3 regions of the Clostridium sp. HBUAS56017 genome follow, and region 2 is predicted to be linked to each of the others. Evidence: riboswitches for the same ligand, from Rfam matches in the RefSeq annotation. Region 2 holds a riboswitch; each other region holds the start of a gene.
The links. Region 2 has a riboswitch for cobalamin ahead of FAY47_RS08810 (prenyltransferase/squalene oxidase repeat-containing protein). Riboswitches for the same ligand answer to the same signal wherever they lie in the genome.
Positions count from the first base shown of each region.

Region 1 (3,288 bases), on a different contig from region 2:
CATTGAATCATAAAGAGTGGAAGCTTTCTTAAAAGATCTAATTAGTAGGACAGAAAGCATTTGACTCATACTATATAGTGAGGTTTTAAAGTTTTTATTACCTAATCTAGATTTTTGCGAGGTTTGAATAGTTAATGCAATATCTAGCAGAACAAAAATATATCTATAAATCAATAGCATTAGCTCTATTATGATAAAAGGGCAATGAATTTTTTTAAAAACACTAAGTAGATCTGTAAAGGGCGTAGTTAATGTTAAAAGATATAAGCAAGATATAGAACTAATAGCTGTAAGGATTAAATTTATAGTAAAAAATAGAGAATTACTACTTATAGCTAGATAATGACTTCCAAATTCTAATGAAAATAAATCTAATGGATAAGTAGTAATATTAAATATTATTGCAACTGAACTTAGTAATAAAAATAAAAAGGGAACAGTTAAAAGTTTTAAATAATAAGTTAAGGAAATATTATTATAAAGCAAAGTAATAGCTCCCATTAAAACTAATGTAACTAAAGATATAATATTTGAACGAGCTATGACACAAATCAAAAGAATACTTATAGCAAAAAAAGATTTTAGACTTGGATCTTTATGGCGTAAGTTTGAATTATATGCTAATTTATCTATTGTTATCATTTCTATTTTCCTTTGTAAGTTTTGCGCGAGTTCTTAAAGTACCTAATCCATAACCTAATATACCGGCTCCAATAGCAGCTTGAAGACTGAATAATAATGATTCGGTTTCAGAACCAGGTGGTTCTAAAATAGGTGATGCCCAAGCTTTATAAGAAGGATTAATTTGAGATATAGATTCCTCAGCTAAGGAATCTGAACCAGCAAAATCAGAATTTTTAACTAATATTAATGGTACTGAAGCAATAAGAATACAAATTAAGAGTAATATTATAACAGTCTTTTTTTTGCCCATTAATTTATGCCTCCATTATTAAAATATCCAAGCTCCTTAAGTTCAGATTTTGCATAACTTTCAAGTCCCATAATAACAATAACAGTTAAGATTCCTTCAATGATAGCTAATGGAATTTGGGTAATAGCAAATATACTCATAAAATTAATTAAAGATGCCATAAATCCACCAACTTCCGATGGATAAGCAAGTGCTAGCTGAATAGAGGTAATACAATAAGTAAATAAGTCTCCTAAAGATGCAGCTAAAAATATAGCAATCATCTTAGGAATTTTTGCTTTAAGTGATACTTTATAAATTATATAAGATAATATAGGACCAGCAATTGCCATGGAAAAGGTATTTGCGCCTAAAGTTGTCAATCCCCCATGTGCAAGTAATATTGCTTGAAATAATAAAACTATTATGCCTACAACACTCATTACAGCAGGGCCAAATAATATAGCTCCAAGACCAGTACCAGTAGGATGTGAGCTACTACCTGACACAGAAGGTATTTTAAGTGCAGAAAGTGTAAAACAGTAAGCGCCAACCATAGCTAGAATTAGAAGTGTTTTTCTATGTTCATTAATAGTTCTTTTAATTGAAATCAAACCTAGAAATAAGAACGGAATGCATAATGCGCTCCAAAGTATACAATATGCAGGTGGCAAATACCCCTCCATTATATGCATAGCATTTGTATTTTTACCAATTCCAAAAGTTATAGATATAATTACAGATAGTAATAAAAAGCTCTTTTCTTTTTTATTCATCTAATTCTCCCCCTTTTTTAAACAAAAAAAATCGCCCTTTGAGAGTATAAAAAGGCGTAACAAAATAGAGATGAAGCTCTATTCTATTATACAAAGTTATACTCCGTAACTTTATATAGTCTCGTATCAATAGGCAGGTCTTCTGACTTAGGGGTCAAAATAGTAATCTATCTTCCCATTATTCACAGTGATATATTTGATTACTACTATTCCATTACAGCGGCGGGACCGTATGGGACTTTCACCCATTTCCCTATTATCTCTATCTACAAAATATTATAGATGAGCACCTATTGATATTAAATTGTCTTATAAATTCTAGCATTAATACAGACAAGCGTCAATATTAGGAAGTTTTTTATTTTCATGTTCCTTATTTACTTAAATGTGATATTTGTTCATAATAGTATTTATAATAAAAGTTATTTGGGAGGTAAGTATTTTGAAAAAACTTGTTCATGGTGGAGATGTATATAGTGAAAGAAATATTAAGATAATTGTAGACTTTTCTGCTAATATAAATCCTTTTGGGTTACCAAACTCAGTAAAGGAAGCTATAGTAAACAATCTAGATAATTATATGAATTATCCTGATCCATTATGCAGAGAACTAAGACAAGCTATAGCTAAGCATGAATCTACATTAGCAGATAATATTATTTGTGGCAATGGTGCAGCAGATATAATTTTTAAGGTAGTCCTTGCATTAAAGCCAAAGAAAACCTTATTAATAGCACCAACTTTTTCAGAATATGAAGAATCCATAAGATATATAGATGGAGAGATTAAATATTATGACCTAAAAGAAAATAAAGAATTTAATATAGAAAAGGACATTTTAGATTATATTACAGCAGATCTTAACATGATGTTTATTTGCAATCCAAACAATCCCACAGGTATTCCGGTTAAGTCAAAAGAGATGATTGAAATAGTTAAAAGATGTGAAGAGAAGGATGTGATTTTGGTTGTAGATGAATGTTTTATAGATTTTTTAAAAGATGAAGAGGAATATAGTATTTCAAAATTTATTGATAAGTATAAAAATCTCATAATATTAAAAGCTTTTACAAAAATTTATGCCATGGCTGGAATAAGGCTTGGATATATGATATGTTCAAATGAATTGATTTTAGATAAAGTAAATGCAATTGGACAACCTTGGAGTGTTTCTACTGTAGCTAGTAAATGTGGAGTTGCTGCTTTAAATGAAGTGGAATATGTTAAAAAGAGTAAGGAAAATATAGAAGTTAATAGGGAATACTTAATTGATGAGTTAAAAAAGCTTGGATTTAAGGTTTTTGATTCAAAAGCAAATTTTATTTTCTTTAAAGCAAATGATAAAGAGCTAAATGTTAAACTAGAGGAACATGGAGTTCTTATAAGGTCATGTAGGAACTATAAAAATTTAGGGGATGGCTTTTTTAGAATTGCAGTGAAAGGGGAGAAAGATAATATTTATTTAATTGATTGTTTGAAAAAGATAGGAGTGGTTTAGGTGTCAGTAATAATGGTTGTAATCGATGGAGCGCTGAGTTCTGATTACAATGTGTGTGAAAATATAAAAAAAATTAAATTATCTGGCAGTATAAATAATAC
Region 1 covers NZ_SULK01000004.1:212,987-216,274, reverse strand. Annotated here, with positions in the region: gene cbiQ (cobalt ECF transporter T component CbiQ) at 1-642, opposite strand, end outside; gene FAY47_RS06165 (energy-coupling factor ABC transporter substrate-binding protein) at 626-934, opposite strand; gene FAY47_RS06160 (energy-coupling factor ABC transporter permease) at 934-1,689, opposite strand; cobalamin riboswitch at 1,804-1,998, opposite strand; gene FAY47_RS06155 (histidinol-phosphate transaminase) at 2,132-3,187, shown strand; gene FAY47_RS06150 (alkaline phosphatase family protein) at 3,188-3,288, shown strand, end outside.
Region 1: another riboswitch for cobalamin. It lies ahead of FAY47_RS06160 (energy-coupling factor ABC transporter permease); the one in region 2 lies ahead of FAY47_RS08810 (prenyltransferase/squalene oxidase repeat-containing protein).

Region 2 (3,288 bases):
AAAATGAAGGAAAGGTTGAATTTATTTTTGTAGATTGTAAAAACAGTCAAGAGATACAAAATCTTAGCATAAATAATTTTCTTCAAGGAGGCATTGATATTTTATTTGTAAATTTGGTAGATATAACAGAAGCAAAAACCGTTATAGATATGATTAAACAGAAAAATGTTCCTGTTATATTATATAATAGGGAACCTCCTATAAAAGATTCAATAAGATCCTATAATAGGGCTATATTTGTAGGAACAGACCCAAGTCAAGCAGGTATATTACAAGGTAATATAATAACTAGGCTATGGAAAAGTAACAAAGGAGATATAGATAAAAATGGGGATGGTAAAATTGGGTATATTATGTTAAAAGGAGAACCTAATAATATAGAGACAATAGAAAGGTCTAGATATTCTATTTTAACAATAAATAATGCAGGAATAGAAACAAATGAATTAGAAGCAGTATATTGTAATTGGAGTGAAGATACTGCTAAATATTTTATGCAAACTTTATATTTAAGTTACGGAAATAAAATTGAATTTATAATTTCAAATAATGATGCCATGGCTATAGGGGCTGTAAAAGCTTTACAGAAATATGGATTTAACACTGGAGATCCAAAGAAGATGATTCCAATCGTAGGTGTGGATGCTATACCAGAGGCAAGAGAATATATAAATAAAGGATATATGACAGGAACTGTTTTGCAAGATGCAAATGAAATGGCAAAGGTACTTTATATGAGTGGAGTTAATTTATTCAATGGTAGAAGTGCTATAGAAGGGATACCATATGGATTTGATGACACTGGAGTTTCAATTCGTATACCGTATAAAGAATATCCTCCTATAAATAAATAACTTAAAGATATTCTTTGTATTTGTAGTGAATATTGTGTTAATGTGGGATGAAAAATAAATTAATCTGGCCAAAATTAATTTTATTTTTTAATAAAGTTACAAATGTAATTATTTTAGTTGACAATGAACTTATATGATATATAAACTAAGGTATATGGTTTTATACTAAAAGGGAATAGGGTCGGAATCCCTAGCAGCCCTCGCTACTGTATTAAGCTACGAAATCTTAATAAACCACTGAAAAACAATTTTTGGGAAGGTAAGAAAGTAGGTATGATGCTTTAAGCCAGGAGACCTGCCATAAATCAATCATAAAATTTGCTTCGAGGAGGAAGGAAAATGAAAAAAATAATATCAAGATTTTTAGCAATTATATTTATTTTATCATTAGTTATTGCTATACCAACAAAAGAAACAGTACAAGCTGCTGTAGATAATAATACTTTGGAAAATATGATTAATACAACTGTAGATTATTTAGTTAAAAAGGATGCCTTATATGGAAATGAGTGGAGTGTTGTTGCAATAGCTCGTTCCAAGAAAAGTATACCATCTAGTTATTATGATAAATACTACAAGAGTGTAGAAGGTAAGATTATGGAGGAAGTAAAGAAAGCCGTGCCTTTTACTTCTGATGTAGCTAAGTCAGATTGGACATCAATTACTGATGCTGAAAAATTAGTGTTAGCATTAAATTCAATAGGAAAAGATCCTAAGAATGTGGTAGGATTAAATTTAGTGGATTTAATATGGAACAGAGAAGGTCTTGGAAATAATGGGGTTAGTGAACTTGCATATGCATTAATAGCTTTAGATTCTAAAAATTATGAAGCTCCAGCAAATTCAAAGAACACAAGAAGTTCTATAATTACAAAAATGTTATCACTTAGAACTGGAGATGGTGGATTTAGTTGGGATAATACAGCAGCTACTGCAGATATAGATACAACAGCTATGGTAGTTCAAGCTTTGGCAAAATATTATGATAGACCAGAAGTAAAAACTGCTGTTGATACATGTTTAAATATATTAAAAAATAATCAAACAGCAAAAGGTGACTACGTAAGTGTATATGGTTCTCAAACTTACGAAAGCCCATGTACAGCGGCACAGGTAGTTGTAGCTTTAGATAACCTAAAGAAAAATCCTACTTTAGTTCAAAGTGGATTTGTAAAAACAATGGATTTAATAGATGTTATGACTAGTTATTATGTGCAAGGTGGGGGATTTAAAAACTCTAGTACAGATGAAACTCCTGATAATATTGCATCTACACAATTATTATATGCTTTAGTATCATATGAAAGACTACTAGAAGGGAAAAATTCTTTATATGATCTTATAGATGTTAGTGTACAAGCAAAGCAACTGGAACCTCAAAAAGAAGAGCCTAAAGTTCAACAAATTGAAGTTCAAGATAGAAGTGTAGCTACTAATGTAACTGCTGGTGATACTGCAAAATCTAGTGAAGTAAATGAGATTAAAACTGGAGACAATGGAAGCTTTAATGTGTTATTAATTATTATGGCTGTTATGACAGGCGTAATGGTAGTAATTAGAAAGAAATCATTAAAAGAAGTTAGATAATTAGAGATCAATTCTTAATGGTATTATCCTTAAGAATTGATCTTATTTTGAATAGTTATAAGTATAGTTTAGAGTAATATTTGAGGTGATATTATAATGATAAGAAGATATTGGAAAGTAATAGCTATTTGTATATGTGTATTATTTGCTATAATTCTAGGAATAAGAGGTCTTAAAATACAAACACCTGAAGAGGTGGCGAGTAATAAAGTAGAAGTGATGCAAGATGAAAGTGGAAATACAGATGAGAAAAACGTAGATTCAAATTCACAAAATCAAGTAGTAAATAATGAAAGTGGTAATGATAAAGAAGAGGCTCAAAAGAGTGAATCTAATGAAACAGGGAAAGCGGTAACACCTGCTAGTAAAAATTCAAATGGATCAGAAAATACTGGTTCAGTAGAGTCAGCAAACAATAAACCTATGGATCAAGGGAATAATAATACAGGCACAAGTAATGGTACAAAGCAGGAAGCGCAACAAACTAAGTCATATGTTAACTTTTCTATTGATGCTAAAAATGTTTTGAATAATATGGAGAGTTTGACTGCGGGAAAAGAAAGTACTCTTGGAGACAATGGTAATATTTTTTTAGGAAAAATAGAAATTAATGATGGTGAAAGCGTGTTAGATGTTTTGATTAAGACAGGAATTCCTGTATCTCTGAACGGAAGTTACATTAAAGGAATAAATAATTTGTTTGAAAAAGACTGTGGTAGCAAAAGTGGATGGATGTACAAATATAATGGAAAAGTGCTGGGGAAATCAGCATCAGAGCAGAAAGTTTATAATGGAGATACTATAGCGTTTATATATACATGTGATTATGGAAATGATTTGAGGTAGT
Region 2 covers NZ_SULK01000008.1:79,256-82,543, forward strand. Annotated here, with positions in the region: gene FAY47_RS08805 (galactose ABC transporter substrate-binding protein) at 1-854, shown strand, start outside; cobalamin riboswitch at 993-1,172, shown strand; gene FAY47_RS08810 (prenyltransferase/squalene oxidase repeat-containing protein) at 1,194-2,441, shown strand; gene FAY47_RS08815 (DUF4430 domain-containing protein) at 2,538-3,287, shown strand.

Region 3 (3,288 bases), on a different contig from region 2:
CCCCTTCTTCATGGCTCTTTTTTAATATATCCTTATCCTTTGTCATAGGCATTGATATGCAAAGCATTTCTTTTTCTTCCAAACTCGGTACAGATTGAACTGCTATTTTATATGCCACACATTTCTCTTTATTGCTATTTGGAATAGCAATAATATCGCTACTTTCTAATATTCTTACAGCCTTTAATGTAAGTAGTTCTGGATCTCCTGGTCCTACTCCAACTCCATATAATTTTCCTGTCATCACTTTTTACTCTCCCCCATTTAGTTTTTCTAATATATTTTCTACGTCCCTTGTTTCTCCAAGAAGACCATGTTCATTAGAAAACATTATAGCTCCTATTAGCAGCCTTTTATCTGCTCTTTTATTCAGATAGAAATCCATCTTTTCCATTACAAGATTCATAGTCTCATTCTTAATTTTCCCCTCTTCAAGGATATCCAATGCTTCATCCGTAGTTATACATTCCATAACATTTTTTAAGAGGTTACTTTCTCCCCCTGCTAAAAGAGCATTTGCAGTAATTATCTCCATTCTGGCATCTGCATTTTTAGAATGGGTATTCATAATTCCTCCAGCCAGCTTAATGAGCTTGCCAATATGTCCAATAAGCAAAATTCCTTTAAGATTAAACTCATTAGCTATATCTATGGTATCTCCAATAAAATTACTACATTTAACAGATTTGCTTATATTAATTTTCATATTATCATGCAAAAAATTTTCACCATAATTACCTGGAGTAACTACTAAATATTCTGTCCCATTAGCTGCTAACTGCTTGATTTCTACCCTAATAGTATCAATTAAAGCGGCTTCACTCATTGGCTCAACTATGCCTGTTGTTCCTAAAATAGAAATTCCTCCAACAATGCCAAGCCTAGGATTAAAAGTTTTTTCAGCTAATTTTTCACCTTCTGGAATAGAAATCTCCACATCTATACCACCTTGATAATCATTTTCCTCACAAATCTCCTTAACTGCATTATGAATCATGCTATATGGAACCTTATTAATAGCTGCACTACCAACTGGGCATTCTAGACCTTTTCTTGTTACTCTTCCTACTCCAATGCCTCCATCTATAACTATTTTTTCACAAGTACCTTTTGACACTTTAGCATAAACTAACATTCCATGAGTAACATCAGGATCATCTCCACTATCTTTTTTAATAGCACATTTTACATAATCTTTGCATTTTTCTATCTCTAATACTTGTAATTTTAATAGCATTCCTTTAGGCGTCATAAGTTCAATATTGTTTATTAAATTATTTCTTAAAAGCATTATAGTAGCTGCTTTAGCTGCTGCTGCTGCACAAGATCCTGTTGTGTATCCATATTTCAATCTTTTATTATTTTTATATATGTACTTTTCATCTTCTCTTATCATATCTCTATACACTACCTATACTCAAAATTAATTTATGAAATAAGTGGCTCAACCAACCACCTTTTCAAATTTTATATAATTTCCTAAGGAATAAAAAAACACCATTGCCCTTTAATAATAGACTAAGTCTAATATTAATTAGGTCAATGGCATTATATGTATGAGAGCTATATTCTCTAAAATTTCATCACAAAAAAGTGGTATATCCACATCTCTTTGTATAAATTTAAACATATAACTCCGGTAACCGCAGGGTTATTGAATAAAATACAAGCAGGTATTCTGGCTTATAGATCATCATATGAACTTACCTTCCCAAGAAACTTTTCAAAGTGGTCTAAAAATTAGCTCATACTCCTTATTTACAGCAACGGACTTGCGTGGGACTTACACCCAACTTCCCTATTAATCTACTGAACTTGTATTCCATACTAATTAGTATAGTTTATACTAAATTTATTCTTTTTCTTTGATTATAGTATTGATTTTATACTACGTCAATGTGAATATTACTTCTTTGTATTGCTACTCTTAGTATCTTCTTTAACTTTTTTATCTGGAGAAACATATATTTTATTACCATCAGAATATATTGTTATAGTTCCATTTAAGTCAGTTCTCAATACTTTTTTTGATTTTAACTTTTTTAAAGTTGCTTTTGTAGGATGTCCATATTTATTATCTTTACCTACACTTATAACTGCATAAGTTGGATTTACATTTTTCAAAAAGTTATTACTTGTGGAACTATTGCTTCCATGATGGCCAACCTTTAACACATCAGCACTTATATCAAGGCCATTTTTCATAATTTCATTTTCACTAAGTTCCTCAGCATCTCCCATAAATAGAAATGAATTTTTCCCATATGTTAACTTAGTTACAATAGAATAATTATTTACATCTTCATAGTCACCACCATTTGGTGCTAGAAATGTTAGCTTTGCATTTTCTATAGTAACCTCTTCTCCAACACTAGGTGCTTTCATCTGAATATTTTTCTTTTTAAGTGCATCTATCATATTTTCAAAAGACTTTGTATTAGCTGTTACTTTAGGAGCATAAAAAGCACCTATATTAATCTTATTTATAATGGTTGTCATACCTCCAATATGATCATCATGAGGATGAGTAGCTATTACATAATCTAGATTTGTAACTCCTATCGATTTTAAATAGCTATACGCATCATCATCCTTATCTCCTGCATCTATTAATATGTTCTTCCCATCTACCTGAATAAGTTCTGAATCACCTTGTCCAACATCAATATAACTTATTTTCAGATTATCCTTTGAATTTTCTTTTGTTTCTACCGATCCTGCTATATCATCTAAACCTTCATCTACCTTATAACTTTTTCCACATGAAACTGCTGATAGTGAAAATCCTAAAATCAATAGTAGAGCTAGAATTTTTTTTATTTTCTTCATATTCTCCCACCTTTCATAAATTACTATATATACTAATTTAAGTTTATTAAAAACACTTGTCAATGCTCCACTATAAAAACTTGGCAAATACTCTTTTTCCCATTAATGAGCCTCCATGCTTGGCACACCTAAAAAATCGCAATCCATATTAGCCTGCGATTTTCTAATAACTTCATAACAATATTAATTATGCTTGCAATGTTCTTTATTTAAGTACTGACAATCACCACAATGATTTGTACATGATTCTAAATGTATCATAACTTCTGTATTCTTTAGGGAATTTTCTAAATCTGCTTCTATAATATCACATATATCATGAGCTGATTTTACAGACATATTTTCTGGAACAACTAAATGTAAGTCAATATACTTTACATTTCCTGATTTTCTTGTTCTTAAATTATGAAAATCACAATAAACTGAACTATGTTTGCTTATAGCCTCTTCAATATTTTG
Region 3 covers NZ_SULK01000015.1:17,010-20,297, forward strand. Annotated here, with positions in the region: gene cobI (precorrin-2 C(20)-methyltransferase) at 1-244, opposite strand, end outside; gene cbiD (cobalt-precorrin-5B (C(1))-methyltransferase CbiD) at 251-1,396, opposite strand; cobalamin riboswitch at 1,651-1,834, opposite strand; gene FAY47_RS13245 (MBL fold metallo-hydrolase) at 1,906-2,829, opposite strand; gene FAY47_RS13250 (cation diffusion facilitator family transporter) at 3,013-3,288, opposite strand, start outside.
Region 3: another riboswitch for cobalamin. It lies ahead of cbiD (cobalt-precorrin-5B (C(1))-methyltransferase CbiD); the one in region 2 lies ahead of FAY47_RS08810 (prenyltransferase/squalene oxidase repeat-containing protein).